DNA from 2 places in the Aquitalea magnusonii genome. Region 2 is predicted to be linked to the other one. Evidence: predicted binding sites of a transcription regulator. Region 2 holds the regulator's gene; the other holds the start of a gene.
What was found. Region 2 encodes FNR, which switches genes on or off when oxygen is low (the NO sensors DNR and NnrR bind a similar motif). Its sites were predicted from a motif close to TTGATNNNNATCAA; they were not measured.

Region 1: a site for FNR is predicted at 3,094-3,107, ahead of DLM_RS07820 (4-hydroxyproline epimerase). Genes of this name have one in related genera too.

The regions. Positions count from the first base shown of each region.
Region 1 covers NZ_AP018823.1:1,613,242-1,624,035, reverse strand. The annotation lists gene DLM_RS07830 (aldehyde dehydrogenase (NADP(+))) at 1-925, opposite strand, end outside; gene DLM_RS07825 (dihydrodipicolinate synthase family protein) at 993-1,940, opposite strand; gene DLM_RS07820 (4-hydroxyproline epimerase) at 2,005-2,931, opposite strand; gene DLM_RS07815 (AraC family transcriptional regulator) at 3,207-3,983, shown strand; gene DLM_RS07810 (ABC transporter ATP-binding protein) at 4,140-4,895, opposite strand; gene DLM_RS07805 (ABC transporter substrate-binding protein) at 4,979-6,313, opposite strand; gene DLM_RS07800 (branched-chain amino acid ABC transporter permease) at 6,376-7,443, opposite strand; gene DLM_RS07795 (branched-chain amino acid ABC transporter permease) at 7,563-8,444, opposite strand; gene DLM_RS07790 (ABC transporter ATP-binding protein) at 8,549-9,331, opposite strand; gene DLM_RS07785 (AMP-binding protein) at 9,354-10,523, opposite strand; gene sfnG (dimethylsulfone monooxygenase SfnG) at 10,538-10,794, opposite strand, start outside.
Region 2 covers NZ_AP018823.1:3,467,679-3,478,472, forward strand. The annotation lists gene hemN (oxygen-independent coproporphyrinogen III oxidase) at 1-1,269, opposite strand, end outside; gene fnr (fumarate/nitrate reduction transcriptional regulator Fnr) at 1,382-2,128, shown strand; gene DLM_RS16505 (flavodoxin family protein) at 2,256-2,714, opposite strand; gene DLM_RS16510 (DUF1853 family protein) at 2,711-3,643, opposite strand; gene DLM_RS16515 (RNA methyltransferase) at 3,621-4,385, opposite strand; gene DLM_RS16520 (inositol monophosphatase family protein) at 4,527-5,318, shown strand; gene DLM_RS16525 (MBL fold metallo-hydrolase) at 5,385-6,602, opposite strand; gene DLM_RS16530 (MarR family winged helix-turn-helix transcriptional regulator) at 6,961-7,398, opposite strand; gene DLM_RS16535 (substrate-binding periplasmic protein) at 7,556-8,341, shown strand; gene DLM_RS16540 (SemiSWEET family sugar transporter) at 8,338-8,634, opposite strand; gene ugpQ (glycerophosphodiester phosphodiesterase) at 8,640-9,404, opposite strand; gene DLM_RS16550 (cytochrome d ubiquinol oxidase subunit II) at 9,708-10,718, opposite strand; gene DLM_RS16555 (cytochrome ubiquinol oxidase subunit I) at 10,715-10,794, opposite strand, start outside.

The DNA of each region.
Region 1 (10,794 bases), 1.9 Mb from region 2:
CCAGCAGGCCGGGATTGGTACAGAACTGCCCTGCCCCCTGCGTCAACGAGCCGACAAAGCCCTGCGCCAGCACCCCGCCGCGTGCCTGCAAGGCAGCGGGCAGCAGGAACACCGGGTTGGTGGAGCTCATTTCCGCATACACCGGAATCGGCTCCGCACGCTGCTGTGCGCTCTGACACAGGGCCAGACCGCCAGCACGCGAGCCGGTAAAGCCCACCGCCTTGATGCGCGCATCGTTCACCAGTGCCTGCCCTACTTCGCGGCCACTGCCAAACAGCAGGGCAAATACCCCGGCGGGCAGGCCGCATTGCTCTAAGGCGCGCACAATGGCCTGGCCCACCAGTTCGCTGGTGCCGGGATGGGCGCTGTGCGCCTTGACGATGACCGGGCAACCGGCCGCCAGTGCCGAGGCGGTATCGCCCCCGGCCACCGAAAACGCCAACGGGAAGTTGCTGGCCCCGAAAACGGCCACCGGCCCCAGCGGGATCTGGCGCTGGCGCAAGTCGGCACGCGGCAGCGGCTGGCGCGCGGGCTGGGCCTGATCAACCCGCACATCCAGCCATTCGCCAGCCCTCACGGTACGGGCAAAGGTGCGCAACTGGCCGCAGCTGCGGGCCCGCTCGCCCTGCAAACGGGCCTGCGGCAAACCGGTTTCCAGCATGGCGCGTTCAATCAGCGCATCGCCCAGCGCTTCGATTTCCCCGGCAATGGTTTCCAGCAACTGCGCCCGCTGTGCCGGCGTGGTTTCGCGGTAGCTGTCAAACGCCGCCCAGGCCAGCGCGCACGCCTGTTCCACCTGAGCCTGATCGCCCCCGGCATAGCCCGGTTGCAGGGTCTGGCCGGTGGACGGGTTGATGGCGTGCTGCGCTTCACGCTTGCCACTGATGGATTGCCCGCCAATCAGCATTTTGCCTGTCAGATTCATAGGGTTTCCTGCTTGAAATGAAGTCCCGACCACGCCGCGGGCGTGGCACGGCTGCTCAAGGTCTGGCTCAGGCCACATTCAGCCCGGCCGACCAGTTGCGATACCAGCTACGGAACAGCGTGTACTGGGTTTCGGCATAGCGGCGCTGGGCTTCGGTCAGGGCATCGGTTTCGTTGAAGTGCAGGCTGTATTCGGTGTCACCGTTCAGCACCATCAGGTACTTGTAATACAGCACCAGATCGCAGCCTTCATCGAAGGAGGACAGCACCGCCAGCGCGGATTCCAGCTCGCGCGCCTGACGGCGCGCTACTGCGTCTCCCTTGGCGGCGGCCTTGCTCAGCGCCACCAGATGCAGCACCTCGCGCGGCAGCGCATTGCCGATGCCGGTAATGGCGCCGGTGGCATTGCAGTTGACGAAGCCATGCACCACCTGGGTGTCCACCCCCACCATCAGGGTGACCTGATCATCCTGCGAGGTGATGTGCTCGGCGGCGTAGCGCATGTCGGCGGCACCGCCGAATTCCTTGAAGCCGATCAGGTTGGGATAGCTGCGGCGCAGTTCGAAGAACAAATCGGCACGGGTGGCAAAGCCGTAGTAGGGGCTGTTGTAGATGACTGCGGGCAAGTCGGGTGCAGCGGCGAGGATGGCGGAAAAGTGGGCCTTTTGCGCGGTCGGGGACGCGCCACGCGACAGCACGCGCGGAATCACCATCAGGCCATGCGCGCCAACGCGGGCGGCATGGGCGGCATGGGATACCGCCTCACGGGTGTTCACCGCGCCGGTGCCGACAATGGTGGGCACCCCGGCGGCCACCAGGCGGGCCACGCCTTCCTGACGCTCGGCTTCGGTCAAGAGCGGCCAGTCGCCCATCGAGCCGCAATACACCACCGCGCTCATGCCGGCGGCAATCAGCTCGCGCCCCTTTGCCACCAGCGCGTCAAAGTCCGGCTTGCGCTCGGCGGTACACGGGGTCATCAGGGCCGGGATGCAGCCGGTGAAAATGTTGTCGCTCATTGTTTTGCTCCTTGCAGCTTGTATGTATGTGTGTGTATGGGGTGTTGTCTGTACAGCACGGGGCTCAGATGCCCCAGGCGAAAGGGTCTTGCGGGTCGATCAGCAGGGTGCTGCTGGCGGTGACGAAGGCGCGACCGGTAATGAAGGGATGGATGTAGTCCCCCTCCCTCCGGTATTGGCCGATGAACTGGCTGCCGGTGATGCCGGCCTGCACCCAGTCTTCGCCTTCGGCCAGCTTGCCGTCGGCGGCCAGGCAGGCCAGCTTGGCGCTGGTGCCGGTGCCGCAGGGCGAACGGTCGTAAGCCTTGCCCGGACACATGACGAAATTGCGGCTGTCGGCGCTGGCATCGTCGGCAAACAGCTCCACGTGGTCGATCAGCGCGCCATCAGCCCCGGTAATGCCCTGTGCTTCCAGCGCTTGCAATATGGCCCAGGTGAAGGCTGTCAGCGCTTCCACATTGGCCATGTCCAGCGTCATGCCGTGTTCGGACACCAGGAAGAACCAGTTGCCGCCCCAGGCAATGTCACCGTGAAACACACCGTAACCCGGCACGTCCACCGCCACCTGCTGGCGATAGCGGTAAGCCGGCACATTGCCCAGCGTCACCGCGCCATCCTCATGCAAGGTGGCGCTGACCGGCCCCACCGGGGTGTCGATCTTGTGTACGCCAGGCGCGATCAGGCCCTGGTAATGCAGCGAGGCAATCAGGCCGATGGTGCCGTGGCCGCACATGCCCAGATAACCGGTGTTGTTGAAGAAGATCACCCCGCAAGTGGCGTCCGGCGACACCGGCGGGCAATACAGCGCGCCCACCAGCACCTCGCTGCCGCGCGGCTCCAGCAAACAGGCCCGACGCCACTGGTCGTGCTGCTGACGCAATTGCTCGCGCTGCTCGGCCATGCTGCCGCCGCTTAGCGCCGGGAATCCTTGCATCACCAGCCGGGTGGGTTCGCCCCCGGTGTGGGAGTCGATGATGTGTATCTGTTTCATTCGCCTGTCCATTCTGAAAACCTGAATGACGGATGGCGGACAGATGCAGCAGGCCGGGCCAGCCAGGGCAATGCCTTGCAGTGCCTTGATTCCATTGCATCTTCGTGCCGCATCCGTCTGCGTCAGCACCTGCATAGAATGGCTTTATTGCCGCCAACATTCTTGATGGTTATCATCAGCGACAATGACGAAATCGGCACAATTGGCGTTTTCGCGATCAAAACCGCTGCCGGACGGCCACCGGGGGTGACACCTTAGGGGGAGGGAGAAAGCTGATGACAGGCGAGCTGGTGGACACCATCGCGCAATGGCAGGGGAAAATGCGCCCGGCCACTCTCGAAGCGCTGCTGGCCGGGGTGGCCCCGCTGCTGCCGGTGCTGGACCTCATCCCCAATGCCGCCATCTTCATCAAGGACAGCCAGGCGCGCTATCTGTGCGCCAACAGCACACTGGTGGCGCGCTGCGGCCTGAAAAGCCTGCAACCGCTGCTGGGCAAGACCAGCGCGCAGGTGTTTCCCGCCCAGTTGGGGCCGGGCTATACCGAGCAGGACATGCAGGTACTGCAAGAAGGGCGGGTGCTGGAAAACCAGTTGGAGCTGCACCTGTTCAAGAGCCGGGAGCCTGGCTGGTGCCTGACCTACAAATGGCCGCTGTACAGCGCGGCGGGGGATATCATCGGCCTGATCGGCATTTCACTGGACCTGCAATCCGCCAGCAACACCCATCCGGCTTACAAGCGGCTGGTGGCGGTGGACGAATTCATCCGCAAGCACTTCAACCGTTCCATCAGCATGGCCGAACTGACCGCCATTGCCGGTGTTTCCGCCGCCCAACTGGAACGCTATTGCAAGAAAGTGTTTCATCTGACCCCGCGCCAGATGATACACAAGGCCAGGCTGGAACATGCCCACCGCCTGCTGCACAGCGATATGGCCATCACCGATGTCGCCCTGCACTGCGGTTATACCGACCACAGCGCCTTCAGCCGCCAGTTCAAGGCGCTGACCGGCTTTACCCCGCGCCAGTACCGTCAGGCCACGGCACAGGATTAAGGGCGGCACAAAAACAGCCTAGCCCCGCGGCCAGGCACACCGGCACAGGTAGTCGCAGCAGTACGGCAAGGCGGCAGCAGGTTTTGTGTTAGCCGCGCCAAGCCCGCGCGTGGCGGCCACCTCCCCGCCACCGGCCAGGTTTTGGACTGACAATGGCTATGCTGCTTCCACGCTGCCGCCCAGATAGAACTGATGTACGTCTTCACGCGCAGCCAGCTCGGCCGAACTGCCGGAGAGCGCCACATGGCCGTTTTCCAGCAGATAGGCCTGATGGCTGTAGTGCAAGGCCAGGTTGGCGTTCTGTTCGGCCAGCAGGAAGCTCACCCCTTCCTGCCGGTTCAGCGCCTGCAGTATCTCGAAGATTTCCTCGACGATTTTCGGTGCCAGTCCCATGGATGGCTCATCCAGCAACACCAGCCGTGGTGCGGCCATCAGTGCGCGGCCAATGGCCACCATCTGCTGCTCGCCGCCCGAGGTATAGCCCGCCTGCGAGCGACGACGCTCTTTCAGCCGCGGGAAATACTGGTAAATGCGTTCCAGGTCCTGCTGCAAGGCAGCACGGCTGGGCTTGCGCACGAAGGCACCGGTCAGCAGGTTTTCTTCCACGCTCAGGTGGGCAAAGCAATGCCGCCCTTCCAGCACCTGCACCAGCCCGCGCTGCACCAGCTCATGCGGCGCAGTATGGCTGACATCCTGCCCGGCATAGACAATGCGCCCTTGCTGCAGGCAGCCGCGCTCGGCTGCCACCAGGCCGGCAATGGCCTTGAGCGTGCTGCTCTTGCCTGCCCCATTGGCACCCAGCAAGGCCACGATCTGCCCCTCATCCACCTGCAAGGAAACACTGCCCACGGCCAGAATGGCCTGGTTGTACACCACCTGAATGCCTTCCACCTGTAGTAAGGGCTGGCTCATGATTCAACTCCGCAATCCGTCAAAAACCGGGTGACAAAAACCCGGCGCAGCAAGCCGCGCCGGGCGTGGACGGGCTCAGGCCATCACGATTCCTTGCTGCAATCGCGCGGGGTGATGCCCTTTTCCTTGGCGTACTTGTGCGAGGAGTCCTCGATGATGGGGCGCAGCAGCTTGCGGTCGGCCTGTACCCACGGCGAAATCACCTTCCACTGCTGGCCGTCCCACTGCTGGAAGCGCACCGCACCGCCGCCTTCGTGGTCGGCGCAACTCAGTTGCAGCGGTTGCAACAGGCCCAGCGCGCCCACTTCCTTCAGCCGCTTGTCGTCAAAGTGCAGGTGCTCGAAGCCCCAGCGCACCTGCTCGCCGGTCAGCGGTTTCTTGCCGAACTTGGCCTGCGCCAGGCGCACGGCTTCCACGTTCAGGATGCCGTTGACCACGCCCAGGTTGTAATACACCGTGCCAAAGCGCTTGGCGTCGGCCAGATTGCCCTTGCCGGCATCCAGCACGGTTTTCTTGATGCCCTGCAGCACCGGGAACTGGGTGCCGGACGGGTGGGTGGTGATCGAGATGAAGCCCTTGGCGGCGGCACCGGCCGGGGCGGCGTCTTCTTCCGAGTTACTCCAGATATTGCCGATGATGTGGTCTGCCGGATAACCGGTTTTCTGGGCGGTTTTCAGTGCCACCGGGTTCATCACGCCCCAGCCGCGCAGAATCACCCAGTCCGGTTTTTGCTGGCGGATGGTCAGCCACTGCGACTGCTGCTCGTTACCCGGATGCGGCACTTCCAGCGACACCAGCTGGAAGCCGTATTTCTTCGACAGCAGCTCCAGGATGGGGTTGGTTTCCTTGCCATAGGGCGAGCCGTGGTAGAGCACGGCAATCTTCTTGCCCTTCAGCTTGGCAAGGCCGCCGGATTTCTGGCCGATGTAGTTGATGATGGCCGACACCTCGGAATACGGGTTCAGCTGCAGCGGGAATACATAGGGAAACACGCTGCCATCGGTGGAGTCGGTACGGCCGTGGTTGATGGTGATCAGCGGCAGCTTGTCGGCGGTGGAGCGCTCCAGCGTGGCATAGGCAATGCCCACCGACAGCGGGTTGGTAGCAGCAGCCGGTGCGCCGTTCAGGCCTTTTTTCAGGCGCTCGTAGCACTCCACCCCTTTTTCCACCACGTATTCGGTTTCGCACTCGCTCCAGGTCAGCTTGACGCCGTTGACGCCGCCTTCCTTGAGATTCACGTACTGCAGGTAATCAATAAAGCCTCCGAAAAAGCCGGTGCCGCCAGCCGCATACGGCCCCACGCGGTAGCTTTGCAGCGGGAAATACTGCTCGCCGCCCGCCTGTGCCGTGGCCGATGCTGCCGCCATGCCCAATGCCAGTACGACCGCCCCTTTCAGTGTGTGCAGATGATTTTTCATTATGGGTAAACTCCCTGGTTCAGTAGACGAAACTGCTAACGGAAACAACAAGACAAAAACGCTCAGAAACGCAGTGGCCACAGCCGGGCGCGGGCGCGCCAGCCTTGCCACAGCCGTGCCAGGCCATCCGGTTCCTTGATCAGGAACAGGATGATCAGCACGCCAAAGATGATTTTTTGCAGGTTCTCCAACTGCCCGGCGGGCAGCACCCCGCTGAGCAAGCTGCCGGACAGGATGGACAGCACGATGGGCAGCAGCACGATGAAGGCCGCGCCAAGGAAATTGCCCAGAATGCTGCCCATGCCACCCAGGATGATGATGAACAGCACCTGAAACGAGCGGCTGAGATCAAAGCCATGCGGCTCCACCGTGCCCAGATAGGTAAACGCCCACAGGGAACCAGCCACCCCCAGGATGAAAGAGCTGATGGCAAAGGCCAGCAGTTTGGTGCGCAGGATGGGGATGCCGATGACAGCAGCAGCGGTATCCATGTCGCGTACTGCCATCCAGTTGCGGCCCAGGCTGCTGCGTACCAGATTGGCCGCCAGCACAAACAGCGGCAGCACCACACTCAGGGTGAGCAGGTAGCGCCCGGCAGGGCTGCCAAAATCGTGACCGGCCACCAGCAGCGGCGGCGCGGTGATGACGCCGGACTCGTTACCGTTGGAGAACCAGGCAAACTTGGTGAGCAGCCACTCGACAAAGAACTGCGCCGCCAGCGTGGACACCAGCAGATAAAAGCCCTTGATGCGCAGGCTGGGCAGGCCGAACACCACCCCCACTGCCGCGGCCACCACGCCACCGGCGACAAAACTGAGCAAGAGCGGCAGGCCCGGCAGCAGGAATTGCAGCTTGTAGCTGGCAAACGCCCCCACCGCCATGAAGGCGGCCGAACCCAGCGACAACTGGCCGGCATAGCCGGTGAGCAGGTTCAGCCCCAGCCCGGCCAGCGACAACACCAGAAACGGAATCAGAATGGCGCTGAACCAGTAGTCGTTGCCAATGAAGGGCAACAGGCCGAAGGCCAGCAGCAGCACGCCCCACAGCGCGGCACGCTGCTGCCACAGCCGCAGTGCGCGGCCATCCTGCCGGTAGCGGGTGCTGAACTGTCCGGATTCCTGATAAAACATGCGTCTTCTCCTTATTAGCGCTGCTAACAAAACCTCGTAGAGAACCCAAGCCAAGGCGCGCCGACGCAGACAGTACAAGCAGTACGGCAACACAGGCGCGGGGGTTTTGTTAGCGGGTCTTACACCCGTTCGATGGCGCGTTCGCCAAACAAGCCCGCCGGGCGCAACAGCAGGAACAGCAGCGCCAGCACATAGGGAAACCAGTTTTCAATGCCGCCACTGAGCAGCGGCCCCAGATACACTTCTGCCAGTTTTTCGCTGGCCCCCACAATCAAGCCGCCGACAATGGCGCCGCCTATCGAGGTGAAGCCGCCAATGATCAATACCGGCAAGGCCTTGAGCACGATCAGCGACAGGGAAAACTGCACCCCCAGCCGCGCGCCCCACAACAGTCCGGCCACCAGCCCCACCAGCCCGGCCACCGCCCATACCAGCACCCACATGCGTTGCAGGCGGATGCCCACTGCCAGCGCGGCCAACTGGTCGTCGGCCACGGCGCGCAGCGACAGGCCGATGCGGGTCTTGTTGAACAGCAAGGACAGCAGCAGCACCAACAGCCCGGCGCTGCCGGCGGCAAACAGGTCGAAGCGCGACAGCATCAGGCCGCCCAGCTCCAGCGGCGTGTCCTCGATGCCCAGGTCCAGCCCGTGAACCTGTGCGCCCCACAGCGCCTGGGCCACGCCTTCCACCACATAGCTCAGGCCCAGCGTGGCCATGAACAGGGTGATGGGCGGCCGGTTCACCAGATGGCGCAGCACCTGCCGCTCCAGCAACAGCGCCAGCAGCAGCATGGACAATAGGCTCAGCACAAAAGCCACCCAGAACGGCAGGCCACGCTCCAGCAGGCTGACAAAGGTGAGCGCGGCAAACAGCACCATCGAACCCTGGGCAAAATTGAACACCCCGCTGGCCTTGTAGATCAGCACGAAGCCGATGGCCACCAGCGAGTACATCACCCCGGCCAGCAAGCCGCCGAGCAGTACTTCCATGAAAAACGACATCAGACAGCCCCCTTGCCGGAACACCGGCGCAACAGGTCCCCGCCCCGCGCGGGAATACCGGCGGAGACTGTGGATACGAAAAGGTGGATACGGATAAACAGGTTTCAGTGGCGCTGCTGGCCCAGATAAGCGGCAATCACCTCTGGCAGCGCACGCACGGCTTCGGGCTCGCCATCGCCGATCTTGCGGCCGTAGTCCAGCACCACCACGTGGTCGGACAGTTCCATCACCACGCCGATGTCGTGCTCGATCAGCACGATGGTGGTGCCGAACACCTGGTTGACCTCGCGGATGAACTGGCTCATCTCACGCTTTTCCTCGCGGTTCATCCCGGCCATGGGCTCATCCAGCAACAGCAGGCGTGGCCGGGCCGCCAGCGCCCGCCCCAGCTCCACCCGCTTTTGCAGGCCATAAGGCAGTTGGCCCACCGGGGTGTGCCGCCAGGCTTGCAGGCGCAGGAAGGCAATCACCTCCTCGGCCACCGCGCGCTGGGCTTCTTCATCAGCCACTGCACGGCCCAGGCGCAGCGCCTGCTCCAGCCAACTGCTGCGGCTGGCCAGGTTGCGGCCGGTGAGAATGTTGTCCAGCACGCTCATGCCCTTGAACAAGGCAATGTTCTGGAAGGTGCGGGCAATGCCTGCCACCGCAGCCTCGTGCGGCTGCATGGCGCGGCGGGCGCGGCCGGCAAAACGGATTTCCCCTTGCTGCGGCTGGTACACCCCGTTGATGACATTGAGCAAGGAGCTCTTGCCCGCGCCATTGGGGCCGATCAGCGCGCAGATCTCCCCTTCGGCCACGTCAAAACCGATGTCGGTCACCGCCTTGACGCCCTTGAAGCTCAGGGAGATGTGCGCCAGGCTCAGCAAGGGCGCTACGGTCTCGGACATAGTGTTGTTTCCATTTCTTGATTCAGGCTTGCAGCGGAGGCGTAGCGGAAGGCCGCCATTGCTGCGTGCTGGCTTCGGCTTGCAGCGGGCGTTGCTGCCATTCACCGCTATCCGGCCAGTTGCGCACCTCCACCCCCAGCACGGCAAAAAAGTGGCGGGTGTTTTCCGCCAGCGGCGCACCCAGCAGCAACGGCACCCGCGTGCGGCTGAAGCCCAGCACATCGCGCAGCGGACGAATCACGCTGTAATGCCCGGCCCAGCGCCAGAAGCGCCCGGCATCCGGTTGCAGCACCCGGTCCACCAGCGCGCGTTGCCAGCTACCGGTGGGTGGCAGGCGGCTGCGCGCCAGTTGCTCCAGCCGGCTATAGGTTTCGCGCGTACCGGCCACCAGGGTGGGCCCCAGTTCGCGACGGTCGTTGTCACGGGTGGCCAGGTTTTCCGGGAAATTCAGCCGGAAACCGGCTTGCAGCCACGGTGCCAACAGGTAGCGCACCTGGGCGGAACTGGCAAAGGCACGCGAGGCCAGTGCGTCTTCGTTGGCAGTCAGGCCTTCGGCCTGCAGCAACTGGCTGCCCGCCTGCAGCAAATGGCCATGCTGCAAGGCTTGTTGTTGCAGCGCGCCGCGGCCATCCACGCGCCAGAAGCGGAAGGCCACCGCGCCATTGCTGGCCAGTACCGCCGGCTCAGACAGCGCGGCACCCACTTGCTGTAACTGCGCAACCGACAGCCAGCCAAGCCCTACCCGCTGCTGCAAGCCACGCCCTTCGGCATAGAGCAATAGCGCAGGGGCAGGCAGGTCACGCGGCAGGCTGTGCAGGGCCTCGGCATCTTCCACCAGCAGCCAGCGCGGCTGTAAATGCAGCAAGATGGCCTGCAAGTCGCGCACCGGCTGTTGCGGGTCCTGCGCCACCGCCTCCCCGCCCAGCCACTGCGCCGCCAGGCTCAGCAGCAATACTTCGGGACGCGGGTGACTGAGCAACACCAGGCTGTGCCCGGCCGCAAAGCCATGCGCTGCCAGACCGGCAGCCAAAGCGGCCACTTGCTGCTGCAGCTCGGCCCAGCGCCATTGCTGCCAGATACCCAGCCGCTTGTGGCGCAGGGCAATGGCCTGCGGCTGTTGGTCGGCCTGCCATGCCAGCCAGGCTGGCAGGCTGGCGCTGCCGGGCAGCGGTGCTTCCTGATGTCGCTTCATCACCCTTGCTCCTGTCAGGCGGCTACGGCTTCGTGCTCTTTGGCGCGTGCTTCCAGCTCACGCACCAGCGGCAGCACTTTTTCGCCGAAGTAGGCCACTTCTTCCTGGAAGTGCAGGAAGCCACTGAGAATCAGGTCCACACCCACGGCCTTCAGGGCAACAATGCGCTCGGCAATCTGTTGCGGGGTGCCGATCAGATTGGTCTTGAAGCCGTCGTTGTACTGCACCAGGTCCTCAAAGGTGGACTTGGCCCAGTTGCCCTCGCCTTCCG
Region 2 (10,794 bases):
CTTGTGATACTCGCGGATGGCGGGCAGCTCGGCAGCAAAATACTCGGCGAAATTGATGCCGTGTACCTGTTCGATGGCCTCCACCGACAGCGAGAAGCGGCACATCAAAGCCTGGATGATGCCACGACGCAGGATGTCGTCCTGATCCAGCACCATGCCGCGCATCACTGGCAGGCGGCCTTCGTCCAGTGCGGCGTAATAGCTGTCCAGGTCTTTCTCGTTCTGGCTGTAACAGGGGCCAACCTTTCCGATGGAGGACACGCCAAGGCCGATCATGTCGCAGTCGGCATGAGTGGAATAACCCTGGAAATTGCGCTGCAAGCGGGCCTGGCGCAAGGCAATGGCCAGGTCGTCCTCCGGCTTGGCAAAGTGGTCCATGCCAATGAATACATAACCGGCATCCGCCAGGCTCTTTACTGCATCCTGCAGGATGTCCAGCTTGGTGCTGGCAGCAGGCAGGTCAGCCTCGTTGATGCGCCGTTGCGGCATGAACACCGTGGGCAAATGGGCATAGTTGTACAGCGCCAGACGGTCCGGAGCGATGGCAATCACCTTGTCCAGCGTGCGTTTGAGCGACTCGCGCGTTTGCAGAGGCAGGCCGTAGATCAGATCCACGCTGACCGACTTGAAGCCGGCTTCGCGTGCAGCCTCAATCACCTCCAGCGTTTCCGCCTCGCTTTGCACGCGGTTGACTGCCTGCTGCACCTGCGGATCGAAGTCCTGAATACCCACGCTCATGCGGTTGAAGCCCAAACGCGCCAGATGATGCACGGTTTCACGACCCACCTTGCGCGGGTCGATCTCGATGGAATATTCTCCCTCCGGCAAAAAATCGAAGTGCGTTCGCAGCATGCTCATCAGCCGGTCAAGCTGCGCATCGGACAGGAAGGTCGGCGTGCCGCCGCCAAAGTGCAGCTGGATGATTTTTTCCCGGCAACCAAGTGCAGCGGCAACCAGCTTGATCTCTTTTTCCAGATAGTCGAGATAACGGTCGGCGCGGCTTTTGTCCTTGGTGATGATTTTGTTACAGCCGCAGTAGTAACATACCGTGTTGCAGAACGGTATGTGAACGTACAATGATATTGCGTTCTGATGCATGCCCAGATGGCGCTGCATCAGCCAGCTTTTATAGTCCTTCTCGCCAAACACCGGGGTAAACCGGTCTGCGGTCGGGTAAGAAGTGTATCTTGGGCCAGAGCCATCAAGACGTTCGATCAATGCTCGGTCGAACTCACAGTGGGTAGGCGAAAACGGATGGGTGGTGTGCATGTCGTCGGGTATTGATAGTCAAACGTCAGGTGGACTGGTAAATTTGCGGAAAACGTGCGAATTCCGCTTTGACAAGGGTCAAGCTTCTTTACAGGGTTGTACAAAACACTCGATGTCAGACCAAAACCAACACACTCTGCATGCACTGAAGGTGTCCTGCTCCAACTGCAGCTTGCGCGAACTCTGCCTGCCCATCGGGCTGAACCGCGACGAGATGACCCAACTGGACGCAGTGATCCGTCAGAGCCGCCGCCTCAAGCGCGGTGAGTACCTGTTCCGCAGCGGCGAGACCTTCAAGTCCCTGTTTGCCGTGCGTACCGGTTTCTTCAAGACCAGCGTCGCCAGCCAGGATGGTCGCGAGCAGGTCACGGGCTTCCTGATGTCCGGCGAACTGATGGGCCTGGACGGCATTTCTTCCAATGTCCACGGTTGCGATGCCATCGCACTGGAAGACAGCGAAGTGTGCGAACTGCCCTTCAACCGCATGGAAAGCCTGGGGCGCGACATTCCCAGCCTGCAGCATCACTTTTTCCGGCTGATGAGCCGCGAGATCGTGCGTGACCAAAACGTCATGCTGCTGTTGGGCAATATGAAAGCGGAAGAACGTCTGGCCGCCTTCCTGCTGAATCTGTCGCAGCGCCTGTCCACCCGCGGCTTTGCCGCCAACGATTTCATCCTGCGCATGAGCCGTGAGGAAATCGGCAGCTTCCTCGGCCTGAAACTGGAAACCGTCAGCCGCACGCTGTCCAAGTTCCAGCAGCAAGGCTGGCTGAGCGTGGACCACAAGCACATCCAGCTGATCAAGGCCGATGCACTGAAAGACCTGATCTCCGGTTGCACCCACGCCAACGGCGTATAAGCCGGCAGCACGCTAGCAAACCATCCGGGCGGTGGGCGCCAAGGCGCCTTACCGCCCTTCTTGCATCTTCTGCCCATCCGGGCAGGCGCGCCATTCTCCGCAAGCACTAACTCTTCCGGGCAGGGTATTACCAGCGCCCGATCAGCATGCCGGCCACCAGTTGCTCGGCCCGTTCGGCCACTTCGGCCAGCTGCGCGGCCGCGGGCTCGCCGCGTACCACCACGGCGGGCAGCACTTCGTGCCAGCCATAGCCAGCGATGATGCGCCGCATGGATTGCAATGCGCCCAGACCATCGTTTCCCGCCGACACCAGCAGCAGGCAGGCCAGCCCCTCGGTGCGGCCCTGCGCCGGGTAGAAGGTGCGGTCAAAGAAATCTTTCAGCTTGCCCGCCATATAGCCAAAATTCTCCGGCGTTGCCAGCACGATGCCGTCTGTTGCCAGCAAATCATCCAGCGTGGCCTGCTCGGCGGGCAGGCAGTTGAACTGCAGGTCATCGGCCAGCCCCGCTACGCTGGCACGCACCGCCGCCACCAGTTGCAAGGTGCGACCGGTCTGGCTGGCATACAACAGAAGCAAGCGCTTCATGTGGCCGGACTCCCTTGCAAGCTGGCCATCAATGCTTGCAGGCGCGTTGCTTCGGGCCAGCCGGGCGGCACCACGAAGCCGCGCGCCACTTCCTCCCAGTAGCCATCGCCCAGCGGCAGCAGTTCGGCCACCAGTTGCGGCACTACGGCCTGATGCAATTCCTGGCGCAGGCTGTGCTGTTCGCGCACTTCGGCTTCGGCCACACGGGCCGGTGCCAGCCAGCTCAAGCGTGACAGCCACAACCAGCGCGATGCCGGGCTGGTTGCGGGCCAAGGCTGCAAAAGCGGGCTGATCCAGCCTTGCAGCTGATCCGCTGCCAATGGCGGGACGAGGCGTGTCGGTCGGGAATAGAAAAACCAGCCGGCCAGCCGGGCCTGGCTGGCACAGCCAATAAAGTCGGGCGGCAGGACGCGCCGGGCCAGGGGGTGGCGGGACAGCTGCAACTGCGCCTGCAATTTACCCGCCTTCAGCAGCCAGGCATCGCGCAGACTGGGGCCTACCAGACTGTCCGGCCCCTCGCCCAGTTGCAGATAGAATTTGCTGGCGGTTTCCACGTGCAGCGGTTCGCCATCCAGCCGGATCAGGAAATCAAACTCGCCGATGGTGCGGCCGCTGGCGTCTTGCAGCGGCAGATTGGCGGCCACCAGTTCGATATGGGGCGCAAGGTGAAACCAGAAAGCCAGCAGCCGTTCGGCATAGCGCCCAAGCCGCAGGCAAGGCTGCTTCGCCAGCCAGTGGACCAGCGGGCCTGGGTCTTGCTCCAGCGCGGCCAGCAAGGCCGGGCCGTCGGGGCCCAGCAGGCGTTGTGGTGAAAGATTGCAGCCACTATCCCAGGGAGCGGGGGCGGTCAGCAAAAAAGCCAGATCACGCAGCGCAGGCTGCGTGTAGGGCAGATAAAAACCGCAATCAGGATTCGCCGCCATGCTCATGGCCGTCTGCCACGCGCTGGATCTGCTTCATCAGGCCGCGCAGGATGTCCACCTCGTCGCGCAGCATGCCGGAACGGTTGAACAGCGCGCGCATACGGCGCATCAGTCGCTCGCTGTTACGGCGGCGGTAGTAGCCGATGGCATCCATGGTCTGGTCCAGATGCTGGCAGAAGCCTTCCACCTCGCCCAGGCTGGCGGTTTCACTTTCTGGGCGCAGGTATTCCACATCAACGCCGGTATGGCTGAACAGCTCGTAAGTCATCACCTGTACCGCCATCGCCAGGTTGAGCGAAAAGTAGTCCGGGTTGCCCGGAATGGTCACCAGCCGGTTGCACTGCTCCACTTCTTCAATCGACAGACCGAAGGTTTCATTGCCGAACACCAGCGCCACCTGCTCGCCATCGCGGGCGCGGGCCACCAGTTCCGGCGTGGTTTCGCGCGGGGTGGACAGCGGGGTGGTCAGCTCGCGGCGGCGGCTGGTGAGCGCGCAGGCCACGGTGACGTCGCTGAGCGCTTCGCTGAGGCTGGCCACCACGGTGGCACTCTCCAGCACATCCACCGCGCCGGAGGCCAGCGCATTGGCTTCATCGCTGGGAAACACTTTGGGTTCAACCAGATACAGGCGGGTCAGCCCCATGGTTTTCATCGCCCGTGCGGCCGAACCGATATTGCCCGGATGGTTGGGCCGAGCCAACACGATGCGAATGTTTTTCAGAAAATCAGGTACTTGGGGTTTATTCATCAGCAGTTTCACATTAAAATGGCGGGCATATCAAAAAGCCCGCGCGCTCGCGCCGGCTTTTTTTGTTCCTTAACCCAGATTGTTACTGTCAGATGTCGAGCCATGTTGGCTGACATCTGCTATCCGTTCTAGAGGCCGTCAATGCATCCGATGCTCAATATCGCGGTTAAAGCCGCCCGCCGTGCTGGCAGTGTAATCCAGCGTGCGTCGCTTAACCTCGATACCATTCGTGTAGAGAAGAAAAAGCACAATGACTTTGTGACCGACGTGGACCGCGCTGCCGAACAGGCCATCGTGGACATGATTCTGGAGGCGTATCCCAAGCACGCCATTCTAGCAGAAGAGTCCGGCGCCAAAGGCGTGGGCTCCTCCGAATACGAATGGATCATCGACCCCATCGACGGCACCACCAACTTCCTGCATGGCCACCAGCAATACGCCATTTCCATCGCGCTGGCGCACAAGGGCCAGGTACAGCAGGCCGTGGTGTACGACCCTAGCCGTAACGATCTGTTTACCGCCTCGCGCGGTGTTGGTGCCTTCCTCAACGACCGCCGCATCCGTGTTTCCAAGCGCTTCATGATGAATGAATGCGTGATCGCCACCGGTTTCCCGGTGACCGACCAAAGCTATATCGACCAATACCTGGGCATGCTCAAAGACGTGCTGGGCAAGACTGCCGGCGTACGTCGCGAAGGCGCTGCCTCGCTCGACTTGTGCAATGTGGCTTGCGGCCGCGTGGACGGCTTCTGGGAACTGAACCTGAAACCGTGGGACATCGCTGCGGGCAGCCTGATCGTGCAGGAAGCCGGTGGCATCGTCACCGACCTGACCGGCGAACAGGAGTGGATGGAATCCGGCGACATCGTGGCCGCCAACCCCAAGGTGCTGGCCCAACTGCTGGCCACCATCGCGCCGCACCTGAACAAGTAATCATTGCCTCGGTGCAGGCAGCAAAAACGGCAACCCCAGGGTTGCCGTTTTTTTACGTGTTAAAGCTTATCCGTTCTGTACTGCCAATTTGCCCTGCATGTGCAGGAACTGGCCATCGGTCTGCGCAATATTGGTGTAGACAATGCCGTTCTCGAAATCTTGCACATGGACCACATTGGAACCGGTCTTGGGTTCATGCCAGTACACCATGAAAACCTGCGGACGAATCGGCACCGCGGTGTATTGCACATCATCCCCCATGCCCTTGAACATGCCGGCAGTGCCGATATAGCTCATCGACTTGTCATCATGGAAATTCAGTTCGAAGGTGGTTTCGCCAAAACTGACTGCCACCTTTTTACCGGCTGCCGGATAAGCAGGCTTTGCTTCTGCCGCCGGCCATTGCATTTCACCTTTGATTACTTTTGCACTCATATCCAGCAGATTGTCACCAGCCAAACCCGGATATAGTTTTTTCATGGCTGCAATCAATTCTGCAGAATTCTTGCTTTCTTTCGCTTCCTTATCAAAGGCTTTGAGATAATCACGGGTAAACTGCACGGACTTGATGGTAAACGGCTGGCTGCCATCTTTATTCAGCATGTAATGCCCCGGCACTACCATGGTCGGCTTGAGCGCCTCGATATCCGCCAGGGTTTGCAACCAGTTCTGCCGCGATTTTTCAGTCTGGGTATCCGCAATCCAGACATGCTGATTGGCCATCACCACCACACCACCTACTACTGCCTTGATAGACGGAATCCACACATAACTGCGATCCGGAGTTGGGCCTTTCAAGCCCATCACTTCCAGTTTATTACCATCCACAGTCAAGGTATTGCCTTGCAGTACGTCTGGTGTAAACACTTGCTTGGGTGCATTTTCTTTCAGAATAGGCCCCCAGAAAGCCAGTTTGCCATCTTTGCTGGCATGGATAGCGGCCACCGTTTCAGGCGTGGCAAGCACACGCACATCCGGGAAGGCTTTTTTAATAGCCTCCAGACCAAAATAATAATCCGGATCACTATGACTGATATAAACCGTGGTCAGCTTCTTGCCTGTTGCCTTGATTTTATCTACCAGCTTATTGGCATCGGCAATGGAGAATTGCGCGTCAATCAGCACAACTTCTTTTTCACCGGCAATGATTTCAGAGGAAACCGCAAATATGCCTTTTTCTCCAGGGTTATAAACCTGAATATCCAGGCCGGGCTGGGCCGCCTGAGCAAAAGGAACAACACCAAACAAGGCGATAGAAGTTACAGCAGCAAACAGTGATTTCATGGCAAGCATCCTATAAGGGCAGGAGTTAAAACAACAAGAGAACTGCTGACTGCATTCTTGTTGATCCCCCATCCTTTTGGGCATGGAACTTTCCTGTTTATGTATGCGAAATTTCCCAACAACTTCATTTTAAACTACACAATAAATATTCAGCTCATTCATTGCGCTGAATATCTATGCGCTGATTTATATTGCCGGATTACTCCTGCTCAAGTATGGCTGCAGATGGTTGATTTGGGTTTCTGCGGGACGGTTTTAGTAAGGCGGCACGGCCTGAAAGTGGCAGGCGCTCAGCCAGTACACAGCGACAATCGACAGCAGCAGTGCCTAGCCTTGCCGCAGCGCCGGCTCAAGCACCCTATTGCTGTGCCTGTTCGGCAGCATGGCGGATTTGTGCCAATACCTTGATGCAGGTTTGCAGCTCGGCCTGATCCAGCCCGCCCAGCAGCTCGGCCTTCAAGGCATCGGCCACTTGCAGCAACTCGCCGGACACCTGGCTGGCCTTGGCCGTCAGCAACACCCGTTTGGCACGGCGGTCCTGTTCATCTTGCTGACGGGTGACCCAGCCATCGGCCTGCAACACATCCAGCAGCCGGACCAGCGAGGCCGGTTCTATACCCACCCGCGCCGCCAGTTCGTTTTGCAGCAAGGGCTCACCGGCACGCCCCAGCTTGAGCAACACCTGCCAGGTGGCCTGGGAAAAGCCGTAGGGCCGCAGGCGCTGGTCCAGCAAGGCGCGCCACGCTTTGGGAACGGCAACCAGCAACTCGGTAAGTTCATGGTGGGACTGTGGCATGCGGCTTCCTGAATTTAATTAGTTCACTAATTGTATTTCTACAAATCTTGATCACCAAGTTCTTCCCTGCTGGCTGATGGCAGGCAACGCGCTGGCGGCAAGCCCAATCCCGCCCACCTCATCTGCTATGCTTTTATCCTTGAACAGGAGAACCACCATGCCCCAGTTGCTTACACGCCTGTACCTTGCCGTCCTGTGCTGCCTGCCGCTGCTGGCGCTGGCCGCCGGACCGGACTGCAAGCGCAGCTATACCCTGGCCCTGCATGAACATGGTTTGCTGTATAACGCCAGCACGCGCAGCGGGATAGACAAGGACGTGGCCGACGAGCTGATCCGCCGTAGCGGCTGCAAGGTGGAAGTCAGCCTGCTGCCGCGCTCGCGCATCTGGAAACTGCTGGAAGTCGGCAGCCTGGATTTCAGCCTGTCAGGCATTACCAATGAACAACGCGAACGCTACGCGGCTTTTGCCTGGTATTTTGCCGACAAATACAGCCTGATCGTGCGCAAGGACAGCGGGGTGCAGTCACTGGCGGATTTTGCCGCCCGCAATGAGGTGAAGCTGGGTGGCATCCTGAGCTTCCGCTACAGCGACACCATCAACCAACTGGTGGACAAGCTGGACCAACAAGGGCGGCTGGTGGGCAGTTACGATTACGAAACGCTGTATCAGAACCTGCGTCAGGGCCGCACCCAGGCCATCATCATCGAGCCGTTTGATTATTCCGACCTGGAAAAATACCAGGTGGCCAAGCTGGTACGCATGGTGGAAACCAATGACCAGCCCACGCCCCACGGCCTGATCATGTCGAAAAAAACCATCTCGCCGGAACAGCAGGAACGCTGGCGTGAGCTGATCAACGATATGCGGCGCGATGGCACGCTGCTGAAGATCTTCCGCAAGTATTTCAGCCGCGAAGAAGCGCAGCAGATGACCAGCTTCTAGCCGCCCGGCCTGTCCGCTTGCGGCTGGCGGCGTGCATCAAACACCAGCTTCATCAGCAGCACCGCCATGCTCAGCAGCAGGGTCAGGCCATTGGCCAGCACCACCGGACGTGAATGAATCAGCAGGCCGTAGCTCAGCCACAAGGCCACCCCGCTGCACATCAGCAGATACATGCCCAGCGAGATATCCCCAGCAGATTTCTTGCGCCATACCAGCCACACCTGCGGCAAGAAGGACAGGGTTGTCAGGCAACCGGCCAGCAGGCCCAGCCACTCAGCCAGATCCGGCATCATGCGGCCTACTCCGCCAGCCATTGCGCAGGCTGCAGCACATCCAGCCGGTCGGTACACACGCTGTCCACGCCCCAGGCCATGATTTCCCGCGCCCGCGCCACATCATTCACCGTGTAGCACAGCAACTGGTAACCGGCGGCCTTGATGGCGGCGGCCAGCTGCGGCGTCAGCGTGGCGTGGTCGCAATGCAAGGCAATGCAAGCCAGTGACTGCAAGGTGGCCTGCCAATCAGCCGGAATCTCCTCCACCAGCCAGGCGCGTGGCAGGTCCGGCTCGGCCAGTTGCGCGGCGTGCAGGGCTTCCACACTGAACGATGACAATAGCGGTGGCACTACCGCACCCGCCCACAGCCGCGCAGCCTCCTGCGCCACCAGTCGGCCGGTTTCGGCATCACGCCCCGGACAGGGTTTGATTTCCACGTTCAGCAACATGCCCTGCGCACGGCAATAGACCGCCACATTGGCAAAGCCGGGCAGCGCCTCGCCGGCAAACTGCGCGCCTTTCCAGCCACCGGCATCCAGCTGCGAGAGCTGCGCCATGCTCAGCCCGGCGGCCAGGCCGTGGCCATTCGTGGTGCGGTCCACGGTGTCGTCATGCAGCAGGAAGCACACATTGTCGGCGGACAGCTTTACATCACACTCGGCGGCCCGATAGCCATATGCTACGCCGGCACGAAAACCGGCCAGCGTGTTTTCCGGGGCCATGATGCCGCCCCCACGATGGGCGACCAGCCGGGGATAGGGCCAGGGTGAGGTGTGCTGCTGCGTCATGTGGTTCTCCATCCGGAAGGGTGTGCAGGAACAAGGCAGATCATGCCTATCGTAACGCCAGGCGGGCGCTGTGCCAGTGCTGATTTGCGGCTATTGCGCCAGCGTCGGCCAAAGCGGGCCGCATTATCCATTACACAGGCAAAAGCCAGGGATTATCTGTCCTGTATGTGACCCGGACATGACAAAACCCGACCTGCATGCAGCAGGCCGGGCCGGCGTCATCCATGCCAGGAGCGGCGCACAACATAGCGCAGCGTTCCTGGGTCAAGGAGGCACAACGCCGCGACAGGTTTCTGTTAGCGGCTACTGGTAACGCAATGTGCCGGTCTTGCCCCAGAACACCCGGTAGGCAAAGGCGGTGTAGCCGATGATGCAGGGCAGTACCAGCAGCGCGCCCCACAGCATGATCCACAAGGCTTCGGGGTCGCTGGCGGCCTGCCAGATATCCATGCGGCTCGGTATCACCTGCGGGAACACACTATAGGCCAGCCCCCAGAAAGCCAGCAGCACCATGCCCACGGTAGTGGCAAACGGCAGCCAGCAGTAGCTGTCGTTGCCGGCTGCCTGACGCCGGGCCAGCCGTGGCAGGGCCAGCCATTGCACCACGAACAGCGCCAGCGTCCCCAGCGGCAAGGGCAGCAGCAAGAACAGCTGCGGCAGGGCAAACCATTTGCCGGCGATGGCCGGATTGGCCAGCGGCGTCACGATGGACACCAGCAGCACGGCCAGGCCCGCGCCCGGCACACTGCGCCGCGCCCAGCCAAGCGCCTGCCTTTGCAAGCTGCCTTCCGTCTTCATGATCAGCCAGCAGGCCCCCAGCAAGGCGTAGGCAGCACTCAGCCCGGCCCCTACCAGCAAGGCAAACAACCAGGGCAGCAGCCCGTCGGCAAAACCGGTCAGATAGCGGCCCAGCATCACCCCCTGTGCCAGCGAGGCCAGCAAGGAGCCAAAGGCAAAGATGGCATTCCACCATGGGCGGTGCGGGTCACGCGCCTTGACGCGAAAATCGAAGGCCACCCCGCGCAGGATCAGCCCCACCAGCATCAGCAGTACCGGAATATACAGCGCACCAAACACCACACCGTGCGCCATGGGGAAAGCCACCAGCAACAGGCCCGCACCCAGTACCAGCCAGGTCTCGTTGGCATCCCAGAACGGGCCGATGCTGGCCACCATGCGGTCCTTGCCGGCATCGTCCGCCAGTGGCAACAACAGGCCAACGCCCAGATCAAAGCCATCCAGCACCACATACACCAGCATGGCCAGCCCCATCAGCCCGGCGAAGATGACCGGCAACCAGTATGCAGCGTTCATGCTTGCACCTCCTTAAGCTCCACGGCAGCATCAGCCTGCCCTGCGGCTTTGCCAGCCAGATGAAACAGCACCGAGA